3 regions of the Mesobacillus jeotgali genome follow, and region 1 is predicted to be linked to each of the others. Evidence: riboswitches for the same ligand, from Rfam matches in the RefSeq annotation. Region 1 holds a riboswitch; each other region holds the start of a gene.
The links. A riboswitch is a leader RNA that binds a small molecule or an ion and turns the genes downstream of it on or off. The one in region 1 is predicted to bind thiamine pyrophosphate.
Positions count from the first base shown of each region.

Region 2: another riboswitch for thiamine pyrophosphate. It lies ahead of tenA (thiaminase II); the one in region 1 lies ahead of thiM (hydroxyethylthiazole kinase).
Region 3: another riboswitch for thiamine pyrophosphate. It lies ahead of thiT (energy-coupled thiamine transporter ThiT); the one in region 1 lies ahead of thiM (hydroxyethylthiazole kinase).

Region 1 is NZ_CP109811.1:940,206-943,315, forward strand. Features, by position in the region: gene pepT (peptidase T) at 1-712, opposite strand, end outside; gene FOF60_RS04685 (DUF3951 domain-containing protein) at 838-975, shown strand; TPP riboswitch at 1,179-1,288, shown strand; gene thiM (hydroxyethylthiazole kinase) at 1,358-2,173, shown strand; gene thiD (bifunctional hydroxymethylpyrimidine kinase/phosphomethylpyrimidine kinase) at 2,357-3,110, shown strand, end outside.
Region 2 is NZ_CP109811.1:2,341,327-2,344,436, forward strand. Features, by position in the region: gene FOF60_RS11920 (DUF2935 domain-containing protein) at 1-730, shown strand, start outside; gene tenA (thiaminase II) at 814-1,485, opposite strand; TPP riboswitch at 1,565-1,674, opposite strand; gene FOF60_RS11930 (hypothetical protein) at 1,848-2,063, shown strand; gene qoxD (cytochrome aa3 quinol oxidase subunit IV) at 2,325-2,624, opposite strand; gene qoxC (cytochrome aa3 quinol oxidase subunit III) at 2,626-3,110, opposite strand, start outside.
Region 3 is NZ_CP109811.1:1,147,024-1,150,133, reverse strand. Features, by position in the region: gene feoB (ferrous iron transport protein B) at 1-184, opposite strand, end outside; gene FOF60_RS05730 (FeoA family protein) at 184-408, opposite strand; gene thiT (energy-coupled thiamine transporter ThiT) at 676-1,272, opposite strand; TPP riboswitch at 1,382-1,488, opposite strand; gene FOF60_RS05720 (histidine kinase N-terminal domain-containing protein) at 1,747-2,877, shown strand; gene FOF60_RS05715 (dicarboxylate/amino acid:cation symporter) at 2,930-3,110, opposite strand, start outside.

The DNA of each region.
Region 1 (3,110 bases):
CCGAGTTCACCATTTTTCCTTTTGCTGTTCCAGGGTGGACGTTCTTGCCTTTAAATGTCACCTTGGCGCTGGCTGCGTTAAAGCTTTCATACTCCAGCTCGCCAAGCGGACCACCATCGACGGTATAGGCGTATTTTGCATTGAACGCCTCGACATCGAATTTATGAGGTCCTCTTCCGATTTCCTCATCTGGCGTGAAAGCGACACGGATCCTGCCATGTTTGATTTCCGGGTGCTTGATCAAATAAGCCATTGCTGTCATGATTTCGGCGATTCCGGCTTTATTGTCAGCACCAAGCAGCGTGGTTCCGTCAGTGGTGATCAGAGTATGTCCTTTATATTGAGGGAGTTCTGGAAAATCAGCAGGCGACAGGATGATATTCTGTTCATCATTCAGGATAATCTGGTTGCCCTCGAAGTTTTCCACAATCTGCGGATTAACATTTTTGCCGGTAAAATCAGTTGCTGTATCGACATGAGCCAGAAAGCCGATTGTAGGTACATCTTTTTCCGTATTGGCAGGAAGTGTGGCCATCACATAACCATTTTCGTCAATACTGACTTCCTCCATACCGATTGATTTCAACTCCTCGACCAGCATATTGGCAAGAGTGAGCTGGCCTTCCGTCGAAGGAGTGGTTTCACTGTTTTCATTTGATTGAGTATCAACTTTTACATAAGAGGTAAATCTTTCGATAATCTCATTTTTCATTGTCTTTCATCTCCCATTTGTATGTATATTTTCATATTAGCACAGAACGTCTGAAACACCATTTGAAAAAGAATGAAAATTCCATTTTTTACATGTATAATGTATGGAAAAGGAGGCTGGGGAATATGGGTTATGTGTTCACGGCTATTGTACTGTTTGTTGTGTTTTATTCGATTTATAGAATCATCACTTCCGGGAAGCTGCCAAGCAATACCTATACTCCGTTTGATGATCTTGCCGAGGGAAAAAAGAAAGATGATTGATATCGTGTCATCATTGTCCTGATATAGTCTCTCTGGTCCATCACGATCACATTGCAAAAACTGGCTGCAAGAATAACAGATGGGCAGGTTCGCAACTCAAGCTTCTGGAAGAAATCAAGAAAGAACTAAAAAAAGACAGAAAATGAACTTTTCACTTTACATATATAAAAGTTAAGACTAGGATTAAGATAATTGAATATTCGATTTACTACTAGGGGTGCCCTGCTGCGGGCTGAGAGGAAGACGCTAAGTCTTTTAACCCTTCGGACCTGATCTGGGTAATACCAGCGTAGGAAAGTAGTGTGAGAGAAGTTTTCTTACTTTGCTTTTAAGCCAGGTCCATTTACGGATCTGGCTTTTTATTTTTTAAGGAGGAATCAGGATGGAAAAAAGAGAGATTGCTGGCTTGCTAGAAAGAGTAAGGAGGGAGAATCCGCTCGTCCATAATATCACCAATGTAGTGGTCACCAATTTTACCGCTAATGGACTGCTGGCTTTGGGCGCATCCCCGGTGATGGCCTTTGCACATGAGGAAGTCGCTGAAATGGCAGGCATGGCGGGGAGCCTTGTGCTGAATATCGGAACGTTGCGGCCGGAAGTCGTTGAGTCGATGCTGATTGCCGGTAAAGCGGCAAATGAGCAGGGAGTTCCGGTCATACTTGATCCGGTCGGCGCGGGGGCGACTGCTTATCGGACCGAAACTGCGAGAAGGCTGATGGAAGAATTAGAGATTTCGATTATCAGGGGAAATGCTGCGGAAATAGCGAATGTTGCCGGTGAAACCTGGAGCATACGCGGTGTTGACGCAGGAGATTCAGATGGGGATGTAATCGAGCTGGCTGAATCCGCAGCGCAAAAATTGAACACGATTGTAGCACTGACAGGGAAGGAAGACGTTATCACAGACGGGAAGTCTACGTTTGTAGTCAGTAATGGACACCCAATCCTTACGAAGGTAACCGGTACCGGATGCCTGCTGACTTCGGTAATCGGGGCATTTACAGCAGTTGAAAAGGATTTTCTGAAAGCAGCAGCTGTTGCAGTGATCATTTATGGAGTAGCAGCGGAAGTTGCCGCAGACAAAAGCGCCATGCATGGACCGGGAAGTTTTCAAGTAGAGTTCTTGAACCAGCTTTACCACTTGGATGCTGAGGAAATCTACAATAAAAGTTCTTTTGATAAAAGGTTGTTTTCGTAAAGATTTTTGTTAAAATCCTAAAGCCGATTTTAACGTAATATAAAGCTAATTTGCAGGTCGGTATTAAGTTTGTTGCTCTTTTCTCATTATTAGAGTCAACTTTCATAGAAACATAGTTCATTCATTACTATTTTGCGGTCAATAGCAACAAAGTTTAGAAAAGAGCCTAATAAAAGGAGGTAAATGATTATGAAAAAAGCACTGACAATCGCAGGGTCGGACAGCGGCGGGGGGGCCGGAATCCAGGCAGACCTGAAGACGTTCCAGGAGCTGGGTGTATACGGAATGTCCGCGCTGACAGCAGTAACAGCGCAAAACACTCTTGGCGTTCAGGGAGTTTATCCGTTGACGGCAGAAGCTGTGGCAAGGCAAATCCAGTCTGTTGGCGAGGACATTGGGACCGATGCCTTGAAAACTGGGATGCTTTTTAACGAGAAAATCATCGAAGCGGTCGCGGGAAAGATTAGAGAGTTGAGCTTGGAAAGAGTCGTAATCGATCCGGTCATGATTGCGAAGGGAGGAGCTTCATTGCTTCAGCAGCAGGCTGTTTCGGCCCTCAAAGAACATTTGCTTCCGCTCTGTCTTATCATCACTCCGAACATTCCTGAGGCCGAGGTGCTGACAGGTATGTCTATCAGGACGATTGGTGAAAAAAAGGAGGCGGCTAAACGGATCCATGAGCTCGGAGCTAAAAATATCGTTATAAAAGGCGGTCATGATGAGGAAACAGTACAATCTGTTGATGTCCTTTTTGACGGAACGGATTTTACGTACTTCTCCACTCCAAGGATTGGGACGAAGAACACCCATGGAACAGGCTGTACTTTTTCAGCTGCAGTCACGGCACAGCTCGCGAAAGGAGCTTCGGTCCATGAATCAGTTTCTGTGGCGAAGGAGTTCATCCAGGCTGCCATTGCCAATCCGCTGGATATCGGGA
Region 2 (3,110 bases), 1.4 Mb from region 1:
AAATGAATCGGAGTATGTGGAAATTGCGAGGCAATTTATACGGTTATATGGCGAACTTTTAGGCGAGTTACAGTCGATTCCTCGTCAAACAGGCTACCAGGACAGTCAAATGATTGATTTTTCAAGAAAAGCATGGCAGGTTGCTAAAAGCTATTATGATTTTGAAGGTACACTGCAATCATTACGAATTGATAACAAAGTTAACCTTAACTTGTCACCAACCTATTTAAACGGTACATTAAGTGAAAATCAGGAGTATTTACGGATATTGAGCTATCTGGTACAAGGCCAAGAACCAGTACGGTTGTCCGTTACACAGGTGATGGACCTTTGGCTTGAAGACCAGCTTGGCCACGCGGTACTTTTTGAAAATCTCCTCGATCCAATTGAAGTCGAAGCCAACATAGTAACGCAGGAGTACAAACGAAGATTTCAGCTTTACATTGTCCAGAATCACCATTTGAAAAATTATCTTCGGGTAAAACAGCCAGGCTTTGCCCGTCAGCAGGAATTCATCTATGAAGTAGGAAAGACGACGCTGGAAATGGATCATTATATTAGAAAGATGGTGGAAAAGTATAAGGCCAATACACTTTTGAATAAAACAAATCTCCGCTTTCTGGAGCATCACTTTCCAGAAACCTGTTACTTTCTTGCCAGTTTAAGCTACTATGAACCAAGGCTGCAGGCACAAGTCGGCAATTGCTCCTTGTCGAAGCCTTCCTTTTAGGCAAAAAACAACAGCATGAAGTGACCTGTTTGCACCCTGAATTAAAACAACGGGAAGGATCCCGTTGTTTTTTATGTTCGCTTTTACAATTCAATAGGCCATTTTTCTTGATTGTATGCCATGTCCCAAAACATGAATTCATACTGGCTGCTTATGATAAAATGCAGTTTCATTTTTTCTTTTTCTATATTTGACGCTTCCACTGCAAGCTGATCAAGCCTGTTTAGCTGCTCATTTACAAGTTCACTGAACCATTCTCCTCCATATGCTGCAATCCATTCTTGATAAATTTGGACATTGGGGGTGGATCCCTTAAACAATTGTCCAATTTCATGGTAAATCCAGTAGCATGGTAGGATGGCTGCGATGATTTCAGCCAGGCTTCCTGAAGCAGCAACTCGATAAAGATGGGAAGTGTAAGCATAGGCAGTAGGAGAGGGGTTAAACTCCGCTAGTTCTTGTTTTGTTACTTCCAGTTGCTTTAGAAAATTTTCATGCAAACCAAGTTCAGCCTCATAAGTCCCCATGGAATGGGCTGCCATTCTCGAAGTGGTGAACAAATCAGCTGCTCTTGACGCTGCGATTGCCTGTATCCTGGCAAAATGGGAAAGGTAATAGGAATCCTGTAAAACATAATAGCGAAAGGATTCCATTGCTAAATTACCATTTGCAATTCCCTGTACAAATGGGTGATCAAAATTTGCCCGCCAGATTGGATCAGCCTGTCTCTTTAACTCCTCAGTAAAACTCTTCATAAAAATCTCCTCCTCTTCCTGTTTAGCCCAATAAAAAAACCACTTTCCAAAGAAAGTGGTTTTATTGGCACAACAAAAAATGTCCCAAATTCCACTTTCCTACGCTGGTATAAACCAGATCAGGTTCCAAGGGTCTCAAAGTTTCACTTTAATCTCAGCCTTAAATCAAAGGCACCCCTAGTGGTAAAATACGGATATTTAGATTTCATCTGTAATCATAATAGCTTGGCTGTTGAAGAGTCAAGCTATTAAGGAAAAATAAATTGTGAAAAAATTTGGTGCTAATTGTGAACATTATGTGACATTTGTTTATAAATTCTGTTAATATTAAAATTACATACGAAAAAGTGGGGGAATGAGAAGTGGGAAAACTTCTTATGTATTTTTATTTAATCGTTGGATTGTATTGTCTTGTAAGCGGATTCCTGGCATTGATGTCACACGGATTCCAGCATGCAGTATTATCACTGTTTCTGGCAGCATTTAACTTCGCGATGTTCTCACTATTCAAGAAAGAAGGCAAACTGCCACGATTGCGTTTAATCAAAGGACGCAAAGGCGAGATGGCTAAAATTTAGTTCATTAATGAAAAGTGAAGGTTGTTTGAAGTAGAGTAAGGTTGGGACAAAATCCCGGCCGCCTAAGCAAAAGTTGTCCGAAGTAGGGGCATGTTCGGACAAAATCTCGTTGGCCCAAGCAAAGATTGTCCGAAGTAAGAGCATGTTCGGACAAAATCCAGCTGCCTCAACCGAAAATTGTCTGAATCAGCATCAATTATTCAAAATGAGCCCACAAAAAAACCAGGTCACCCCTGAGAGGATGCCTGGTTTCATTTCATTTTAATGCGAGTGTCCAGAAGTCATGACCCAGATGGATCCTGCAACTATGACAACTGCGATAAAAGCTGAATAAATGATATTGATATTATTGGTTACTTTATCATCGCCTTCATTGATGTGCATGAACATGTATAGCTGGATTCCGGCCTGGATAACTGCCAGTGTTCCGATGATCCACATGACTGCCTTCATTGAGAGTGAGCTCTGAAGGGCAATCCATGCTGCTCCGAATGTCAGGACTAGTGACATGAAGAATCCGATGACATGACTGATTGGGAAGCCTTTAGAATGCTTATCCATTTTACATCACCAACCCTTGTAAATAAACAAATGTGAAGATGAAGATCCAGACGACGTCAAGGAAGTGCCAGTACAGTCCGAAGATAAATGCTTTGCGGGCTGTAACAGGTGTTAATCCTCGCTGCAATATCTGGATGATCAGCAGGATAGCCCAGCCAATCCCGATTGTAACGTGCAAACCGTGTGTTCCAAGCAGAACGAAGAAGCTGGATAGGAACGCACTTGTCTGCATCGTAGCACCTTCATGGACATAATGGATAAACTCGCGAACCTCCATGAACAGGAAGCCGCCGCCCAGCAATAATGTGAATACGAGCCACATCAGCATGCCTTTAATATTGCTTCTGCGCATTTCGAAGATCGAGATTCCCATTGTAAAACTGCTTGTCAGCAGCAGGAAAGTCTGGATCATGACATCTCTTACAATAAAAATATCTTTTTGTGTAGGACCGCCTGCATATCTTTCACCGAGCACTCCATACACTC
Region 3 (3,110 bases), 210 kb from region 1:
AAAGTGGATTGAGGGTATACACCCCGGGAAGGTCAATAAGCTGGTCCCTGCCATTTTTAAGTAATCCAACTTTCTTTTCGACCGTTACCCCGCTCCAGTTGCCGACATATTCATAGGAACCTGTTAAGTTATTAAACAATGATGTTTTTCCAGTGTTTGGATTGCCAATGAGCGCAATATTCATCATACTCGCTCCACTTCAATCCTTAGGGCTTCTTTGCGGCGGATACCGATGCATTGCCCGCAGGATTCAACCATGACTGGGCCGCCAAAAGGCAGTATGCATTTTACGCACACTTCAGAGCCTTCTGCTATTCCCAAATCAAGCAATCTTCTTCTGACAAATTTGTCAGCACTTGCAATATTCATGATCCGGCCTTTTTCACCAGTCTTTAATTTTCCCAGCATAGCCATCACCTTTTTTTAGTTTAATAGTTATGATAAAACTCTTTGATGATTCTTTTTTCTAAATGAGAATGATTATCTTTATTTAACCAGTTGACGGCGAGATACACTGTGACATAAATCACTAAGATTACGCTTGCAACGTATATTTATTGCAAACTCCATATAATTGACAATATTTTCACCCACAATCACTTCATTTTCATCATATACCCTTATAGGTATAAAGTGCGCATAAAAAATAGGAGAGCTTTTCAGCTCCCCCATCTGCTACATTTTATTGCTTACAGGTGTCGACTTAACCATTCTCGATGGTGCGTAGCCGATGACCAGAATAATGATAATGGCACTTAAGATCATGCTCGGAATCATATAGGTACCGTTATAGATTATTGAATAAAGCCACGCTGGCTGTCCTTCTGGCGCCCAGACTCCAAAAAAGATCCAGCCCGAAAAGAAATGAGCGATAAAGCGAAGCAAGCTTCCAATAAAGGTACCGGCGATGATCAAACCAATCCACTTTGTCTTATTTCCATTCTGGATATTTTCCTTGATCTGCCTCGCAAAAATACCGGCAGCTCCCAGTACAGTAAATGCAACCACATAATCAATGAATCCCTGTACAGGGTGGTATATTTGCGAGAAGCCAAGGATGAATTGCAAAAGTCCGAGCAGCAGCCCGGTTATTGCGCCGCCTTTTATTCCCCAGCGGAACGCCATCAGGAATACAGGCACCATCGCAATCGACACTGATCCTCCCTGGGGCCAGATTCTTGAAAATAAAAATCCGGAAAATAAATCAAGCAAATAAGCCAGTGCGGAAAATACGGCTATTTCCACTAAAAAGAGAGTTTGTTTTTGTTTCATGTTATGTTCCTCCTTCTTTTCAGAATGAGGTCCGTTTCTACCACGCCTTTTCTGCTTCAGAAACAAAAAAAGCAATCGTGGGGATCGATATAGGATTCCCAAGATTGCTTTCCTATCGCATCCACATTCCTTCGCTAGCATTAACTAACAGGTTCAAAGGGTAAGAACTCGGCCGCTCACTCTCAGCTACTTTACGCAGCTCCCCTTGTGGTTATTATTTAGTTTCTACACTATGAATATACTACTTCTGCCATTCAATAACAAGTAGAACCTGTCAGCAGACTCTGCACTTCCCAATTAATGTCGATGGAACAATAGACAAAACTCTTTCATTGTTGCTAAAAAAGTCGGTCTTTTGTCACGATTTTAGCTATTCGACGTGATTCAGCGCATGTTCTTAATATTCGACAAAGGGATTTCGGGTTTTTCCTCGAATCTTTAATACCGAAATGAAAAACTGGGGGACTTAATGAAATGCTGCCAATTACGGATAACCGATTGCTTAGCTTCCTGACTAGTGAAAAAGAAAACCTGATAGCTGACTGGACGGAAAAAATAATCGTCTCAGAAGATGATCCATATAAAGAGAAAATAAGCAAGAACGCTGAGAGAATGTATGCAGTCATTCTCTCGGTGTTTTCTAGGACAAGCGAAGAATTGGAAGAACATATTCAGGAGCTTGCTTTCATGGTCGGAGAAGAACGGGTTCGTGCTGACATTAACATTGGCGATTTTGTCTATAATGTCAATTCCGGACGCTCCGTTTTATATAAACATCTTCATAAAATGAATATGGAATGGACAGAAATGCAAGAGGCCATCAACTCGATCAATTACTGTTTCGATACCTTTTTATATTACGCTGTATCCTATTATAATGAACAGAAAAACAAGATTATCGAGGAAAAGAACCAGTTCATCGATTCAACGCATAAAGACAGGCTGACATTGCTTGGGCAAATGACGTCTAGCTTCATCCATGAATTCCGCAATCCGTTGACTTCTATTCAGGGCTTCATCCAGCTCTTGAGATCTGAACACCAAGATATGAAGTATCTCGATATCATCTCAAGCGAGCTTGAGCAGCTGAATTTCCGAATTTCACAATTCTTGCTGCTGTCAAAAAAAGAGCTGATTGGAAAAGAAAAGACACATTTCTCTTTAAATAAAATGATTGATGAGGTTTTAAATTTCCTATATCCCAGCATCCTTGACACGAATGTCCGCGTGATCAAAGAGGTAGCAGAGGATATGGATTTGTACGGCTATGCTGATGAAATCAGGCAGGTCCTCATCAACATCATCTTTAATGCCATTGACGTATTGAGCCAATACCGTGATGACCCACAGATTGAAATCAAAGGATTTTTCGTGAATGATACCCATATCAAAATAGAAATTTCGAATAATGGGCCAATCATACCCGACCATTTGCTAAAAACCATCTTTGAGCCATTCGTCACGACCAAAACACTTGGAACCGGACTTGGGTTGTTCGTCTGCAGGGAAATAATCGAAAAGCATAAAGGCATACTTGCCTGTTCATCAGAACCTGACAAGACGTCTTTCATTATGCTGCTGCCTTTGACAAGAATCGAAATCTGACATATAACCTGAACAAGAAGACCCCGCCGGCAAAGGCGGGGTCTCTTCTACTTTAATCTAAATATTCAAGAGAGCGGTTGTCTGCCATATTTTTAACTTTGCTTTTCTCCGGTCTTACTTGATGCTTTTTCTCAGTTTCAGAGACGATGACCGCACAAGCTGCATCTCCTGTAATGTTGACAGCGGTGCGAGCCATATCAAGCAAACGGTCAATCCCGAGAATGAGGCCGATT